DNA from 4 places in the Leisingera sp. XS_AS12 genome. Region 1 is predicted to be linked to each of the others. Evidence: riboswitches for the same ligand, from Rfam matches in the RefSeq annotation. Region 1 holds a riboswitch; each other region holds the start of a gene.
What was found. A riboswitch is a leader RNA that binds a small molecule or an ion and turns the genes downstream of it on or off. The one in region 1 is predicted to bind cobalamin.

Region 1 (4,207 bases):
GGCTGATCCGGCTCGGGCTGTTCCTGTACGACTCCTTGGGCAAACGCGGCATCCTGCCCGGCACCGCCAAGCTGGACCTGACCCGGGACGAGGCGGGCAAGGTGCTGAAGGACAAGTTCAAGACCGCCTTCGAGTACTCCGACTGCTGGGTCGAGGACGCCCGGCTGGTGGTGCTGAACGCCCGCGACGCGCAGGCGCGCGGTGCGCAGATCCTGACCCGCACCGAAGTGCTGTCGGCAGAACGCCATTCCGAACACTGGGTGATCCGCACCCGCGATCACGCCAGCGGCAAGGAGCAGGAGCACCGCGCCAAGATGCTGGTCAACGCTGGCGGGCCGTGGGTTGCGGATGTGCTGCATCAGAAACTGGGCCAGAACAGCCGCGAAAACGTCCGCCTGGTGCGCGGCAGCCACATCGTCGTGCCGAAACTGTTCGATCACGGGCGTTGCTATTTCTTCCAAGGCACCGACGGGCGGATCATCTTCGCCATTCCTTACGAGCAGGATTTCACCCTGATCGGCACCACCGACGCCGACCACCCGGATCCCGATACCGCCCCTGAATGCACCCCCGAAGAGCAGCAGTATCTTGCTGATTTCGCATCTGAATACTTTGAGAAGCCGGTGACGCGGGACGACATTGTCTGGACCTACTCCGGGGTGCGCCCGCTGTATGATAACGGCGCCAGCTCCGCCACCGCGGCGACCCGCGAATATGTGCTGACGCTGGATCAGGCACAGGCGCCGCTGCTGAACGTCTTTGGCGGCAAGATCACCACCTACCGCAAGCTGGCAGAGGCGGCGCTGGCCAAGATCGGCGAGGCATTTCCGCAGCTCCCCGATGATTGGACCGCGGGCGTGGCGCTGCCCGGCGGCGATTTTGCAGTGACGGATGTCGAGAAGCTGACTGCGAAATTGGCGGCGGACTACCCCTTCCTGACGCCCTACTGGGCGGGCCGGATGATCCGCGCCTATGGCACCGAGGCTTGGGAAGTGCTGGGCGATGCCAAGACCGCCGGAGATCTGGGCGAGGACTTCGGCGCAACGATCACCGCGCGGGAGCTCGACTGGGCGATTGCCCGCGAATGGGTGCGCGCAGGCGACGATTTCCTGTGGCGGCGCACCAAGCTGGGCCTGAGGCTGGATGAAACCCAGCGCGCGGCGGTGGATACCTATATCCAAGGCAAGGCAGCTCAGCTCGCCGCATAAAAGTGTTTTGCCCGGCGGCACCGCAGGACTGCGCCTGCCTGCCCCTCCGGCAGGCGCAGTCGCGCCCACCAAGGCAGGCTACGCGCTCAGCTTAAAACTCAACGCCCTTCTGCGCCTTCACCCCGGCGCGGAACGGGTGCTTGATCTGGCCCATCTCGGTCACCAGATCGGCGATCTCGATCAGCTCTTCCTTGGCGTTGCGCCCCGTCAGCACCACATGGGTCATCGGCGGCTTCTTCTCCACCAGGAACTCCAGCACCTCTTCCAGGTCCAGATATTCATAGCGCAGTGCGATGTTGATCTCGTCCAGCAGCACCATGGTGTTGCGCTCGTCCAGGATCATCTCCTTGGCCTTCTCCCAGCCCTTTTGCGCGGCGGCAATGTCGCGGGCCTTGTCCTGGGTCTCCCAAGTGAAGCCCTCGCCCATCGCATAGAACTGGCAGAGATCGCTGAAGTTCTCCTCGATCAGCGTGCGCTCGCCGGTCTGCCAGGCGCCCTTGATGAACTGCACCACGGCACAGGGCATCTTGTGGGCGATGCAGCGCATGATCATGCCAAAGCCGGACGAGGACTTGCCCTTGCCCGGCCCGGTGTGGACAATGATCAGCCCCTTCTCGCCGTCCTTGGTTTTCATCATCCGGTCGCGCGCGGCCTTTTTCTTGGCCATCTTGGACGCGTGACGGGCGGCTTCTTCTTCTGAAATGCCGGTTTCAGACTTTTCGCTCATGGGGGCTCTCCAGCTGTTTGGCGCAAGTCTTGACAAAGAAGGGCGCGATAGCGCAAGGGGGTTTCGCTGGTTCCTGCAATTGCAGGCGAAGAGGGAATGTGACAGCGGCCACTGACGGCCCAAGCACAGCCGCCCCCGCGACCGTGACCGGATGAGGCCGCCATGCCACTGGGACAGCCCGGGAAGGCAGGATGGCCGACAGGGCGAACGCCCTGGCATCCGCAAGCCGGGAGACCTGCCAGCGTGTGAGAGATCAACGGGCGGGCGGGGTGTTCCGCGACCGGGTGAGAGGCAGGCAGACCGCCGCCCCTTTTCGGCCATCCCGCATGCCTGCAACGACAGGAGACGTGCCTTTGGCTGACGAACAGGCGCCCACCGCCGCCCCGAAAGACCCGGTCACCCTGACCGTGTGCCTGACCTGCCGCACCGAGGGCGCCGACCCGGAGGCCACCCGTCCCGGCGCCATCCTGCACGCTGCCCTGAAAGAAGCGGGCATGCCCGAGGGCGTCACCCTGCGCGGTGTGAAATGCCTGTCGGCCTGCTCGCGCGGCTGCTCTGTGGCGCTGACCGGCGGCGAGGCGCGCTGGAGCTACATCTACGGCGACATGGACCCGGACCAGCACGTGCCCGAAATCCTTGCAGGCGCCGCCGCCTATGCCGCCACCGCCGACGGGCTGGTGCCCTGGCGCGAGCGCCCCACCGTCTTCCGCAAACAATCCGTCGCCCGCATCCCGCCGGCCGCCTTTCCTTCTGAGGAGTAATTCATGAGCGATCTCAACAAGATCCCCGTCACCGTCATCACCGGCTTTCTGGGTGCGGGCAAGACCACGCTGATCCGCCACCTGATGCAGAACCCGCAGGGCAAGCGTCTTGCCGTGGTGGTGAATGAATTCGGCACCGCCGGTGTGGACGGCGATATCCTGAAATCCTGCGCCGACGACAACTGCCCGGCGGAAAACATCATGGAGCTCGCCAACGGCTGCATCTGCTGCACCGTGGCGGATGACTTCATCCCCACCATCGAACAGCTGATGGCACTGCCGGAAAAACCCGATCACATCGTGATCGAAACCTCCGGTCTGGCGCTGCCCAAGCCGCTCTTGAAGGCCTTCGACTGGCCCGCGATCCGCTCCCGCATCACCGTTGACGGGGTGATCGCGCTGGCCGATGCCGAGGCCGTCGCCAAAGGCCAGTTCGCGCCGGATCTGGACGCCGTGCAGGCCCAGCGCGAGGCGGATGACAGCCTCGACCACGAAACCCCGCTGTCCGAGGTGTTCGAGGACCAGATCTCCTGCGCCGACATTGTGCTTTTGTCCAAGGCCGATCTGGCCGGCGACGCAGGCGTCGAAAAGGCCCGCGCGGTGATCGAGGCCGAGGCGCCGCGCAAGCTGCCGATCCTGCCGATGAGCGAAGGCGTGATCGATCCGCGCATCATCCTGGGTCTCGGTGCGGCGGCCGAGGACGATCTCGATGCCCGCCCGAGCCACCACGACGGCCACCACGACCATGAGCATGACGATTTTGAAAGCATCGTGGTCGAAATGGGCGAAGTCTCCGACCCGGAAGCGCTGCAGAATGCCATCGTGAAACTCGCCCGCGAACGGAACATCCTGCGCGTCAAAGGCTATGTCGCGGTCGAGGGAAAGCCGATGCGGATGTTGGTTCAGGCCGTGGGTGAGCGTTTGCGCGCCCAGTACGACCAACCCTGGGGGGCGCAGCCGCGCAAGACCGCCCTGGTGGTCATTGCCGAGCATGACAACATCGACGAACAGGCGATCCGCGCCGAGCTGGGGGCCTGATAGCAATGGAAGCGAAGTGCCAGATTTCGAGCGTCTCGGCCCGGCGGCACGCCGGGCAGCGCCCGTCCGGCCCCCCACGGGGCGGGCGCTTCGCTTCCCGCCCCGCCGGGCCGGGCGCTGCCCTCAGCGCTTTGAAGCACCACTCGGGAAAGGCCTGACCCATGCACGTCGTCTTCCGCGAAAGCCACGGCCTTGACGAGACCGACACGCCGCAGGATCTCGGCCAGACGCCTGCGGACCTTGTGGTGCTGTCCTTCTCCGACAGCGACCTCGGGGCTTTTGCGGCGGGGTGGCACCGTGCGGACGGCAAGCTGCCGACTTTGCGCCTTGCCAACCTGGTGGCGCTGAAGCACCCGCTGTCGGTCGACGTCTACGCGGAACAGACGCTGGAGGGCGCCAAGGGCATCCTCGTCCGGCTGATCGGCGGCGAAAGCTATTGGTCCTACGGCCTCGCCACGCTGCAGGATCTCGCC
Region 2 (4,207 bases), on a different contig from region 1:
CTTTCAGTCGCGCGAATGACAATTTTTCGAGGAGGTACTTTTGGATATCAAGGCTGTCGAGGAATCCTACGCGCGCTGGGCGCCGGTATATGACAGAACATTCGGCGCGGTGACCCGCGCTGGTCGTCGGCGCGCAGTGCAGTTCATCAACGCGCGCGAAGGCAATGTGCTGGAGGTCGGCGTCGGTACCGGACTGTCGCTGCAACATTATGCGCCGCATCTGAAGGTCACCGGCATCGATTTCAGCCATGACATGCTGAAAAAAGCCGAGGCAAAGGTACAGGAGATGAACCTGAGCCACGTCGAGGCGCTGCGCCAGATGGACGCGCGCCAACTGGATTTCCCGGACAATGCCTTCGACACGGTTGCAGCAATGCACGTGCTGTCGGTGGTGCCGGAGCCGGAACAGGTCATGCGCGAGATCGCCCGCGTTCTGAAGCCCGGCGGCAAACTGGTCGTCACCAACCATTTCAAGAGCGGCAAGGGGGTGCGTGCATCGCTGGAGCGGCTGTCGGCCCCGCTGGCCAATGTGATCGGCTGGCATTCCGATTTCGAGCTGGAAACCATCCTGAAGGACGACCGGCTGCGCATCGAGCAGCAGGAAAGCTTGCCGCCGCTGGGCATGATGACCTTTCTGGTGCTGGAAAAGCATCAGAACAACTGACCTCTCGTCGCCGCCCCAGCCTGTCGGTTGCGGGCGGCGAGCTTTGTCTCTGTCCTCGAAAAGCCCCCGGCGATTTTGCCGAAGGGCGGTTCGTGGTGCCGAAGATTGGGCGGGGAGGGGATGTAAGTCGCGTTCACATGCCCATATCATTATATGGCATCTTGGCATGATGGGACGGGCATATGAGCGTTACCAGGTTTGAACGGACACGGCTGACCCTGGGCGGGCCGACGCGCGCGCCCGCGTCAGGGCACTGTGATGCCTGCACGCTGGGAGGCTTTTGAATGTTCGGTTTTCTGCGCCTGGTCCTGATTTTGCTGGTGGTTCTGACCCTGGTCTACGGGGCGGTGTCGCTCTACTCCCGCGAAGCGCGGCGGGCGAAGCTGAAGCGTCGCTGGAAAGACAAGGGGTTGACCGGAGACCGCGCGGCCTTCATCCAGCGAGGGCTGAAACAATACGACCGGTCCTTTCGTCGCCGACTGATCCTGCTGGTTTACATCGTTCCGCTGGGGGCGCTGGCGCTCCTGATCTACGTCATTAACTTCATGTGAGGCTCCTCCCATGCGTTTCATCAAATGGGCATTTCTGATCACCTTCTGGGGGCTGTTTGGCGCCTTCCTGCATTATACCTTGCCGCAGTATGATGTGGTGCGCATCGTCAACACCTACGAGGAACGTCAGGAGCTGAACGACTGGACACGCATTTTCTGGTCCAGCCCGGATGATCGCTCGGCGCAGCTGATCAATCGCGACGTGCAGTTTATCCAGGGCGTGCGGCCGAATGGCCGCGCCATCGTCTACCGCAACGAGGATACCGGCTGGAACTGGCCGCCGTATTTCAAGTTCGACACCGCCAACCTCTACACCGACGCCAACGACAGTATTTCGACCAAGGCCAACCCGGAATGGGTGGCGGTGCTGCATTATGGTTGGCGCAACGAGTTCCTGTCGGCCTTTCCCAATGCGGTCTCGATCAAACCGGTGGCCGGTCCGGATGACAAGCCAACCAATTGGTTCACAATCATCTTCCTTGTGTTCCTGGCGGGGTTCCTCTGGGCGATATGGGTGCGTTGGCGGCGCTTCCGCCGGGCGCGCATCGATCCGATGCTCGAGAGCGCAGAGGACAGCCTGTATGCCGCGGGCGATGCCATCGCCGAGCGGCGCGGTCGGTTCCGGCGCTGGCTGCAAAGCTGGAGATCAAATTGACCAAGGGCCGCCGTCGAGGCGGCCCTTTTTGGTTTCCGGGCCGGTAATGCAACGCGCCGTGCAGTCGGGATTCGCTGCAGGGCAGGCGGCTGTCCCCTTGGCCAGATACAGGTCCTGACGCATTTCGAACGCGTCGCACGTTTTGCGGCATTGGACAGGTTTGTCCGCGCCAAGGGTTCTGGCATGCATGTCTTTTTCCGGTTTTTGCGGGTCGGTTTTGGTTCCGCTGGATAGTCGCAAATCGGGCAATTTCCGCTTCAGCAAGGTGCCGTCCTCCGGGGCGGAAAATTGGGAAGCTGGTGGAACAACGACACTGCCTGCGCAACGGAGACCCTGTTTGGGGCATGGCTGAAAGCCGCTGAAGGAGCCTTCAGGCAGCTGCCATGCGCCATCGGTCGAAACGCTGCGGGCCGTCCGACCTCCAGCCTTGCCAGAAACGTCAACCGCGGATGCGGCAGGGCGGTTGCGGGCGTGTGGCCAGCAATCTCTCCAGTCGTGCCCGCACCCAAGCCAACCCGCCGCGGGGCCGCGGCGAAGGAGAGAGACAGATGCTTCAGGACAGCGAAATTCTGGCCAAGCTGATGGCCCGGCAGGAAAATCATTCCCTGGAACAGGCGTTCTACACCGATCCGGGTGTTCTGGATCTGGACATGCGGCAGATTTTCTACCGCGAGTGGCTGTTTGCCATCCCCGCCTGTGAAGTCCCGAAACCCGGGAATTACGTCACCCACCAGGTCGGCAGCTACAACGTTATCATCGTGCGCGGCACCGACGGCGAGGTGCGGGCCTTCCACAACTCCTGCCGCCACCGCGGTTCGGTGGTCTGCAAGGCCAAGAAGGGCAATTCGCCGAAACTGGTCTGCCCCTACCACCAGTGGACCTATGAACTGGACGGCTCACTGCTGTGGGCGCGCGACATGGGGCCGGATTTCGACGCCTCCAAGCACGGGCTGAAGCCGGTGCATTGCCGCGACCTCGCAGGGCTGATCTACATCTGTCTCGCGGATGAGGCTCCGGATTTCGACGCCTTCGCCGACGTGGCACGCCCCTATCTGGAGCCGCACGACCTGGCCAATGCCAAGATCGCCCATGAAAGCGCGATCATCGAGAACGGCAACTGGAAGCTGGTCTGGGAAAACAACCGCGAGTGCTATCACTGCGGTGGCAACCACCCGTCGCTGTGCCGCACCTTCCCCGAGGATCCCTCGGTCACCGGGGTGGAGGGCGGCGAGACCCCGCCGCATCTGCAAAAGCATTTCGACCGGATCGAGGCCGCAGGCTGCCCGGCGCAGTTCCGCATCGATGCGCGCGGCCAGCACCGGCTGGCACGGATGCCGCTGAACGAGGGCGCCGAGAGCTACACCATGGACGGCAAGGCCGCCGTCGCCAAGCCGCTGGGCCGGGTGCCCTTTGCGGACGCGGGCACGCTGCTGAAATTCCACTATCCGACCACCTGGAACCACTTCCTGCCGGATCACTCCATCGTCTTCCGCGTCACGCCGATTAGCCCGACGCAAACCGAAGTCAGCACCAAGTGGCTGGTCCACAAGGATGCGGTGGAAGGTCAGGATTACGACCTGAAGCGGTTGACCGAGGTCTGGATCGCCACCAATGACGAGGACCGCATCGTGGTCGAAGACAACCAGCGTGGCATCAACTCGCCCGCGTACCAGCCTGGCCCGTATTCCAAGGTGCAGGAAAGCGGCGTGATCCAGTTCTCCAACTGGTATGCCGAGCATCTGACCCGCGCCCTGACCGGGCGCCATCTGGTGGCGGCGGAGTAAACCGATGGGACTGCAGGCCAACTTCGAGACCCTCGATGAAACCCTCGCGTGGAAGGACGACGAGATGCTGGAATGCGTCTCGGTGGTGCCGGAAGCGCCGAACACCGCGACCTTCAGCTTCCGCGCGCCTTCGGGCGCTTGGTTCAAGTACCAGCCCGGCCAGTTCCTGACGCTGGAACTGCCGGTGCCGGGGGAAACCGTCTGGCGCACCTATACGATCAGCTCCTCGCCGTCGCGGCCGCTGTCGATCTCGGTCACCGTGAAGGCGCAGGCAGACAGCATCGGCACCCGCTGGATGCTGGACCATCTGCGCCCCGGCATGAAGCTGCGTGCCTCCGGACCGGCGGGGGTCTTCACCCTGCCCAAACGCCCCAGCGGGAAGTTCCTGTTCATCTCGGCCGGCTCCGGCATCACGCCCAGCCTGTCGATGACACAGTACCTGTTTGACCGTGGCCAGTCGCCCGACATCTGCTTTATCAACTGTGCCAAGCGCCCGAGCGAGATCATCGCGCGCCAACAGTTGGAAAGCATGGCCTCGCGGGTGCCGGGCATC
Region 3 (4,207 bases), on a different contig from region 1:
TCGAGGACATCGCTGCGTGATGTCTCCTGGCCCAAGGCGCTGAGCCCGAACAACGCCCCTGAGGGGACGGCTCCATGCTCGGCCTCGATCCGCCGGGCGCCGGGGTTCAGCCGGTCAAGCCGCCGGGCCAGCGCCCGCTTGGCAGCCCGGTTGGCCAGATCCCGCTTGGTCAGTACAATCCGGTCGGCCATGGCAACCTGTGCCTGCGCCTCGGCGTGCTGATTCAGCGTATCCTCGCCCAGAACGGAATCGACAGCGGTCACGATGCCATCCAATGCAAAACTGGCGGCCAATTCCTTGTCGATCAGCAAAGTGTGGTGGACCGGACCCGGATCCGCCAGCCCGGTGGTTTCAATCACCACGCGGTCAAACGCCAGTTCCCCTTGGGAGCGGCGGTTCAGCAGGGACATCAGCGTCCTCGACAGATCCCCGCGGATCGAGCAGCAGATGCAGCCGGCTGCCATCAGAACCACATCTTCGGCAGCCTCTTCGATCAGGTCATGGTCCAGGCCGGCATCGCCAAATTCATTGACAACAACCGCGATACGGCCCGCTGCGGGATCATGCAGCAGCCGGTTCAAAAGCGTGGTTTTTCCCGCGCCCAGAAAGCCGGTGAGCAAGGTGACAGGGGTCTGGCTTTGCATGTCGTGCCGCTCTTTCTGGTTGCGAAGCATGAATGGCCATGGTGTTATAAGATAACATAACAGAAAACAAGGTATCCAAGTGGACAAAATTCGTTTCGCCCCCCGCCTATCGGTCGAGGAAGTCGAAGAGGGCTGCGTGCTGGCACCCAAGTTCGGTCCCGACGGGCTAATACCCTGCATCACCACTGACGCGGACAGCAGCGAGGTTCTGATGCTTGGCTGGATGACTGCAGAGGCCCTGCGGCTGACGTTGGAGACCGGCGAGGCGCATTACTTCAGCCGCGCCCGTCAAACTCTCTGGCGCAAGGGAGCAACGTCTGGCTTGGTCCAGCAGGTTGTCGAAGCGCGTATCGATGACGACCAGGACGCCATCTGGCTGCGTGTGGCAGTTGCAGGCTCTGGTGCTTCCTGCCATGTGGGCTACAGGTCCTGTTTTTACCGGGCTATACCGACTGGAAGCGCAGCGGGTGCCCTGCTGGTTTTCATGGAAGACCAAAAGAGTTTTGATCCGGTTGCCACCTATGGCGATGCAGCGAACCCGACACAGCTGTGAGTTTTGCCGCCCAAATCAAAGGGAAGGCAACCACACTGTGGCATATCCAGCGCGTAAAGCACTTGGTGCGTGATATGGCCGGTGCCGGGCAGCTTGCCCTGATTACCGTTGTCGAAATGGACTGCGACGATCCCGGATGTCCGGGGCCGACCACCCATGTCACCATCCTTGGTGTGGATTTGACCCGCCGGGTCGTCACTGTCCATTTACCGGTTCATGCGATCCGGGCTGCACATCTATCGCTACTCCGGGCCTAAGGCCCGGAAGTGATTTCCAAAGGCTGCGGGTCTGCTTGTCTTGAAAAAACTGGGCTCTCGCTGTGCTTGACAAAGAATTTACTTTCGGCCTACATCGCAACCGTTCTGGTCCGGCTGGGAAACCACCCGGTTAATAGGGAACACGGTGAGGTGTAGCCAACAGGCGCCGAATCCGTGACTGCCCCCGCAACTGTGAGCGGAGAGCACTGCTGCAACAAGCCACTGCCCCAAGGGGTGGGAAGGCGTAGCAAGGCCTCGACCCGCGAGTCAGGAGACCTGCCAGGATGATCACCCTGTCCGGGTGCGGGGCGCGCCAAGGACAACGGACTTCCGTAGTGGTGGCATTTTCACCGTCTGCGGAGGCAGTGCCTCTCAAAGACTCCAAATTTTAATTTCTGCCCAATTTGGGCGGATGCTTGGCTTGTGGGCGCTCCCATAGGCCGTGAGGAAAAACTATGAGCAAGGTACGCCTGTCCTTGGCCGCGGCTTTGGCCGCTTCTCCAGCCCTGGCGATAGCCCAGGACTTCGAAATCACAGATCTGGGAGAAATCATCGTCTCTGGCGGCTTCACCCCGGTGGAAGCACAGAAATACGGTCGCTCGGTCTCGGTCCTGACCAGCGAAGAAATCAAAGAGCGCGGCATCACCACGGTCCAAAATGCCCTGCGGGCCATTCCCGGCCTGATGGTGAACGGTTCGGGTGACAGCTTTACCCAGGTTCGCATCCGCGGTGGCGAAGCCAATCATACTCTGATCCTGATTGATGGTATCGAAGCCTCCGGTGGGGACAGCGAGTATATCCTGTCGGGGCTGGATACTGCCAATATTGAGCGCATCGAGGTCCTGCGCGGCCCGCAATCGGTGTTCTATGGCTCCAATGCCTCGGCTGGGGTGATCAATATCATTACCAAGACTGGCGAAATTGGCACTGAATATGGCGGCAGTGCGGAGTATGGCACCGATGGCTACCGTGCTTCGGCACGTGTCTCGACACGAACTGAGCGTGGCGGCCTCTCCTTCAGTTTGGCTCATGACGAAGACGATGGTTACGACACTTCTGGTGACGGTGGTGAGGAAGACGGCATTCGTCGAACCACACTGCAACTGAAGGGGGACTATCTGGTTACGGACCACTTCCAACTTGGTTTTAATGTACGCACCTCAGAAGAACATTACGACAGTGATAGCACATCATGGAGCGCAACCGATCCGGCTGGCTATGTGGTGGATGATCCGACGCAATATGCCGACAGAGAGGAGCGTCTGGCACAGTTTTTTGCTGAACTGGATACACTGGGTGGACGTTTGAAGCATCGCCTGGCGTTCGAGCGTACAGACTATGACAGTGCCCGAAACGGCGGGGCTGCGACCGAAACAAAAACGGAAGCCGCCAAATATCTTCTGAGCTTTGGCCTGAATGGACAGCCTGCCGATGACGCCGATCATCTGCTCAACGCAATTCTGGAATGGGAAGAGGATTCCAGCAGCAGCAATCCTCTTTATGCGCGTAGAACCAACTCGATCGCCCTGGAATACCGTGGCAGCTTTGCAAATGGCCTGGACCTGCAACTCGGCGTGCGGCGCGACAATAACAGTGCTTTTGAAGATGCGACCAGTTGGAACGCCAGCGCCTCTTATACCTTTGCCGGTAGCGGCATACGTTTGCATGGCTCGGCGGGGACCGGTATCGTGAACCCCTCTTATTTCGAACTTTTCGCTAACTCGACTTTTGGTACCACGACCTATCTTGGCAATCCGAACCTTAAACCGGAAGAGAACCGCAGCTTCGACATCGGCGTCGAAGTGCCCTTCCTTCAGGGGCGCGGGCTGGTTGATGTCACCTACTTTGACGAAACCCTGACCGGCGAGATCGAAAACTATGTGGTGAACGCCACTACCAGGTCCTATCGCAACCAGGCCGGAGACAGTGATCGCAAAGGTATTGAACTCACCGCCAGCCTCGACGCCACCGAAAATCTCGACTTGCGCCTGTCCTATACCTACCTGGACGCGACCAATCCTGATGGCTCTGTCGAAATCCGCCGCCCGGAGCATGAGCTACTGCTCAGCGCAACCCTGCAGACTTTCCAGGGGCGCGGCTCGGTGACGGCTGATATGCGTCATATTGCGGGCAATTGGGACAGCCAGTTCTTTGGCTCCTATTCCACAGTGGAATTGCCCAATTACACCACGGTGGATCTGTCGGCGCAGTATGAGTTGAACAGCAACGTGGTGCTGACTGGTCGTATCACCAACCTGTTTGACGAGGAATATGCCGATGTCTGGGGCTATGCCAAACGTGGCCGGGCTGCCTATGTCGGCATAAGAGCTTCCTTCTGATCCATGCGCAGATTGTCCGGCATAGTACTTGCCCTGTTGTGGGCTACGACCGGTGCCTTTGCCGGGCCGTCTCGCGTGGTTTCGATGAACCTATGTACCGATCAGCTGGCAATGCTTTTGGCCGCACCTGGCCAGTTGATCTCTGTCTCCTATATCGCGCGGGATACCCGCGCCTCGGCCATGGTTGACGAGGCCATGGCTTATCCAATCAATCATGGCAGGGCAGAGGAGATTTATCTGCTCAAGCCGGATCTGGTGATTGCTGGCGCGTTTTCCACCCGGGCCACCACCGAAATGCTGCGGCGTTTGGGGGTGCCGGTGGTGGTGTTTCAACCTGCCGACTCCCTGACTGATGTACGCGACCGGATCCTGCAGATGGGCAAAGCTTTGGGGCGCGAAAGGGCGGCCCGCGCA
Region 4 (4,207 bases), on a different contig from region 1:
CCTACATCCTGCAGGCCGGATCGCTGTACGACCTTGAACGTTTGTTTGCCGGGGTGACGATCCTGTCGCTGCTGGGGGTGCTGCTGTCTACCACCGTCGGGCTGGTGGAAAAGCACGTTCTGGGTTGGCGGACATGAGCCGGAAGACCGAGAGTGATTATGATGTGGTCGTGGCCGGTGGGGGCGCTGCCGGCATCGGGGCGGCGCTCGGCGCTGCCCGCGCAGGCGGCAAGGTATGCCTGGTGGAAAAATACGGCTTTCTCGGCGGCGCGGCGACCACGTCGCAGGTTCTGGCCTACTGCGGATTTTTCCAGCAAGGGCCTGAGCCGGTAAAAGCCGTCGGTGGGGCCGGGGATCTGGTTTTGGCGGCCATGCGGGCCTGCGGAATGAATACCGAGGCCCATAATTCCGAAACCACGGGCAACTGGATCATCCTGTTGAACCCCGAGATCGCAAAGCTGGCGTTCGACCGGGTGCTTGCCGATCACGGCGTTGATGTGCTGCTGCACTCTCGTGTCGCCGCCGCAACCAGAACGGCTGACCGCATAGAGGCTGTAACCGTCGCCGGGATGGAGGGCCGCCGAAGGATCATCGCTGAGGGCTTTGTCGATGCGACTGGCGACGGCAATCTGTCCCTCGTGTCTGGCATCACAATGCGTGAGGGCGACATGAACGGCCAGTTGCAGGCCGTCTCTGCCCCGATCCGGATTTCCGGGTTGGATCCGCGGGTCCCCTTTGACAGGTCGGCGATCAAGGCGGCCATCCAGCGTTACAACAAGACCGGCGCCTATCCGATCCGCCGCGAGGATGGCGGCATCTATACGCGCATTCCCGGCACTGGCGACATGTGGTGGATGATCATTGACCTGGCGCTGCCCGACCTCACGTCCGCCAGTTTTACGCGGGCGGAGCGGTGCGCGCGGGAGATGGCGAATGACTATGTGCAGATGTTGCGCGATCACGTGCCGGGGTTCGAGCATTGCTTCTTGGCCCAGTCTGGTCCGCAGATCGGCATTCGTGAAAGCAGGCACCCTGCCACGCGGTATGAGATGACGGCCGAGGATCTCGCCTGCGGGCGGCAACGCTCCGACAGCATCGCCCGGGCGGCGTGGCCCGCAGAGTTGCACGGTGAAGCCGGCAAGCCGGTCTACCACCCGGTTGGCGGGCATGGTTACGCCTCGGTTCCACTGGACAGTCTGCGGGCGCGCGGCCTCGACAATCTGTTTGTGTCTGGCCGCGTCATCGGGGCCGATCCTGTCGCTTATGGCTCGGTCCGTGTCATGGGGACGGCTTTTGCCACCGGGGAAGCCGCAGGCATCGCCGCAACAATGGCAACCGTAGACGGGGAGCGCGTTGGCGCGCAGGTGCGCCGCCTCGGGGGGCTGACCTGATCATGTTCCGACGCATCCTCCCTGCTCGAAGGGCTTGGTTGCGTGGCGACATATAGCGGTTGACAGGGCAGGCCGATTTGAGCAGACAAAAATCGATGGTTCCCGGCCGAGTATGGCAATGGGATGAAAAGGGAATCTGGTGCGGGCTGAGCGGCCCAAGTCCAGAACTGCCCCCGCAACTGTGAGCGGAGAGTACCCCGTCAGAACCACTGGATCCGGCGGATCCGGGAAGGGACGGCACGCTTTGATCCGCAAGTCAGGAGACCTGCCATCGGTAAACCGTAACCAATCGGGCGGAGGGCCCGTGGAGGAAGAGATGACAGTGTCCCCAGCGCTTCGCGCCAGCGCCTGCCTGCCTCCGCTTGAGAGGCTTGCATGGACGCCCGAATTTATCTGATCTCCGCTTCGTATGTCAGCCAATCCCGCTTTCAGGCCCTGGCCGAAGGGCTGGCGGCAGCGGCGCCCAGTGCGGCGGTGGCGGTCCGGCTCGAAGCCAGCGGCGAGGGGCTTTGGCGGGCGCTGGACGATATGACCGCGTTGGGAGCGACGCGGATCGAACTGCGTCCGGTTGGCCTCCCGTTTTCGCAGAGCATAGAGGCCTGGCTGCCCGGCGCAGTGGGGGCCTGGCTGGCGCGCCAGACCGGGACACGCCCGAAGGTTCTGCTGGCTGAGGCCCCGCAAGCTGACACCTCGGTCCTTGGCCATGTTGCGCGGGCTGAGGTGCCGCTGACGGAGGTGGAACCGAGACCAGACGGCGAATTGGGCAAAGGCTGGAACAGTCCTCCGCCCCATCGTCACCACCTGCTGGTCTGCACTGGACCGCGCTGCCATCTGAAGGATGCACCCGACCTGTTGGCGGCGCTGAAGGCCGAGTTGGGCCGCATGCAGTTGGCCTCTGACTGTCTTGTGACCGCGGCCGGCTGCCTGTTTCCCTGCAACAACGGGCCTGTGATCGTGCACTATCCAAAAGGGGATTGGTACCGGGTCCGCGATCTGGCGGATGTGCGCAGCCTGGTGGCCCGGGTTCTTTGCGCGGGGGATGTTCCGCAGTCCCTGCTTATTCATCAATCAGGAGAAACCCATGAATTTGCTTAGAGTTCTGATGCCGCTGTGCCTTGTTGCGGCCGCCGGTGCGGCGCAGGCCGATCCGGTGACCGTTCAAAGTTGTGGGAGCTCCTATACTTACGAAACGCCGCCGAAGCGGGCCATTACCTTGAACCAGCAGGCCACCGAGGTGATGCTGGCACTCGGTCTGCAGGACGCCATGGTCGGCACCGCCTATCTCGACGACGAGATCCCGGACCAGTGGCGGGATGCATTCGACAGCGTCCCCGTTCTGGCCGAGAAATATCCGGCTGCAGAAATCGTGCTGACCCAAGAGCCCGACTTCCTGTTCGCAGGCTTTGCCTCTGCCTTCTCGGAAGACAATTTGGGATCGGTGCAGAAGTGGCACGACTTGGGCGTGGGGACCTATCTGGTGGATGCGTCGTGCAGGTCTGCGCACCCTCAGGACGTGCCGCTGACCATTGCGCCGATCCTGCGCGACATCGAAGTGATTGGCGACATTTTCGGCGTTCAGGATCGCGCGGATGCGCTGATCGCCGAGACCAGGGCGCGCATCGAAGCGGTGCAGAACAATCCCGCGGGCGGCGGGCGCAGCGCCTTTATCTATGACAGTGGCACCGACACGCCGTTCTCGATCGGTTGCTGCGGCGGCCCGGCACTGGTCGCCAAAACCGCCGGGTTGACCAGCATCAGTGCGGACGTCGAAGGCGCCTGGGTTGATCTGGCCTGGGAACGCGTGGTCGAGGCCGACCCGGATGTGATCCTGCTGATCGAGGCAGGCTGGTCCTCGGCGCAGGAGAAACGGGAGTATCTGGAAAACGATCCCGTGCTGTCGCAGCTGACGGCGGTGCAGAACGGGCGTTTCGTGGTGGTGCCGTTTTCCGAGACATTGCTGGGCATGCGCTTTGCCGACGGAGTTGAAAACCTGAACGCGCAGCTGGCGGCGTTGCGCTGAATGCAGGCCCGCTTCTCGCTTCTGTTTCCGGCAGCCTTGGTAGCGATGGTCCTGGCAGCCGTCGCCGGGGTGTTGTGGGGCACGGCCGACATCGGCTGGGCGGACCGCCTTGCGATCCTGAGCCGGAGCGAGGACGCACCGCGCGGCCTGTCGCTGATCGTGTGGCAATGGCGCATCCCGCGGGTGCTGGCCGTCGGGCTGATCGGCGCGGGATTGTCGCTGGCCGGTGCGCTGATGCAGACAGCGCTGCGCAACCCGATGGCGGATCCCTACCTGATGGGGCTCTCCTCGGGGGCGTCGGCGGCAGCGGTGGCGGCGATCATCTGGCTGCCCGCGGCGGTCACCGACCGGCTGGGAGTGCCGCTGATCGCCTTCCTCGGAGCGGCGGCCGCTTTTGCGCTGACCATGGGGTTGTCCCAGCGGCGGGGGCAACCGATGGATCCGCTGATCGTGGTGCTGGCGGGAGTAGCCGTCTCGCTGATGTTCCAGTCGCTGACGGCCTTCTTCCTCTATATTGGCGACCCGCATGCGACCCGCAACGCGATGGGCTGGCTGATGGGCACCGCTGCCGGAACAGAATGGCAGGAGGTGCCGCTGCTGGCGGTAGCGGTGGTGGCGCTGGGGCTCATGTTCCTGACCCAAGCCAATGCGCTGGACGCAACGCTGCTGGGAGAAGAGCGCGCACAGGCGCTGGGCATCCGCACCGCGCGGCTGCGGGCGATGATCTTCGTGGCGACCGTGCTGTTGACCGGGCTGGCGGTGGCGGTGGCGGGGATCGTCGGCTTTGTCGGCCTCAT

Region 2: it holds a riboswitch for cobalamin, as region 1 does, so the genes downstream of both, AB9K35_RS19385 (aromatic ring-hydroxylating dioxygenase subunit alpha) here and AB9K35_RS08665 (DUF1636 family protein) in region 1, are expected to answer to the same signal.
Region 3: it holds a riboswitch for cobalamin, as region 1 does, so the genes downstream of both, AB9K35_RS17145 (TonB-dependent receptor plug domain-containing protein) here and AB9K35_RS08665 (DUF1636 family protein) in region 1, are expected to answer to the same signal.
Region 4: it holds a riboswitch for cobalamin, as region 1 does, so the genes downstream of both, AB9K35_RS06630 (ferredoxin) here and AB9K35_RS08665 (DUF1636 family protein) in region 1, are expected to answer to the same signal.

What each region holds. Positions count from the first base shown of each region.
Region 1 is NZ_JBGFGM010000087.1:60,876-65,082, forward strand. It holds gene glpD (glycerol-3-phosphate dehydrogenase) at 1-1,208, shown strand, start outside; gene cobO (cob(I)yrinic acid a,c-diamide adenosyltransferase) at 1,300-1,935, opposite strand; cobalamin riboswitch at 1,986-2,193, shown strand; gene AB9K35_RS08665 (DUF1636 family protein) at 2,289-2,696, shown strand; gene cobW (cobalamin biosynthesis protein CobW) at 2,700-3,734, shown strand; gene cobN (cobaltochelatase subunit CobN) at 3,896-4,207, shown strand, end outside.
Region 2 is NZ_JBGFGM010000121.1:7,646-11,852, reverse strand. It holds gene AB9K35_RS19410 (phosphatidylcholine/phosphatidylserine synthase) at 1-19, shown strand, start outside; gene AB9K35_RS19405 (methyltransferase domain-containing protein) at 41-664, shown strand; gene AB9K35_RS19400 (hypothetical protein) at 949-1,215, shown strand; gene AB9K35_RS19395 (DUF1523 family protein) at 1,226-1,870, shown strand; gene AB9K35_RS19390 (hypothetical protein) at 1,862-2,134, opposite strand; cobalamin riboswitch at 2,117-2,315, shown strand; gene AB9K35_RS19385 (aromatic ring-hydroxylating dioxygenase subunit alpha) at 2,419-3,654, shown strand; gene AB9K35_RS19380 (2Fe-2S iron-sulfur cluster-binding protein) at 3,659-4,207, shown strand, end outside.
Region 3 is NZ_JBGFGM010000111.1:119,621-123,827, forward strand. It holds gene AB9K35_RS17135 (GTP-binding protein) at 1-644, opposite strand, end outside; gene hisI (phosphoribosyl-AMP cyclohydrolase) at 724-1,197, shown strand; cobalamin riboswitch at 1,544-1,753, shown strand; gene AB9K35_RS17145 (TonB-dependent receptor plug domain-containing protein) at 1,910-3,793, shown strand; gene AB9K35_RS17150 (ABC transporter substrate-binding protein) at 3,797-4,207, shown strand, end outside.
Region 4 is NZ_JBGFGM010000079.1:13,883-18,089, forward strand. It holds gene AB9K35_RS06620 (ABC transporter permease) at 1-137, shown strand, start outside; gene AB9K35_RS06625 (FAD-dependent oxidoreductase) at 134-1,390, shown strand; cobalamin riboswitch at 1,470-1,678, shown strand; gene AB9K35_RS06630 (ferredoxin) at 1,766-2,485, shown strand; gene AB9K35_RS06635 (ABC transporter substrate-binding protein) at 2,472-3,410, shown strand; gene AB9K35_RS06640 (FecCD family ABC transporter permease) at 3,411-4,207, shown strand, end outside.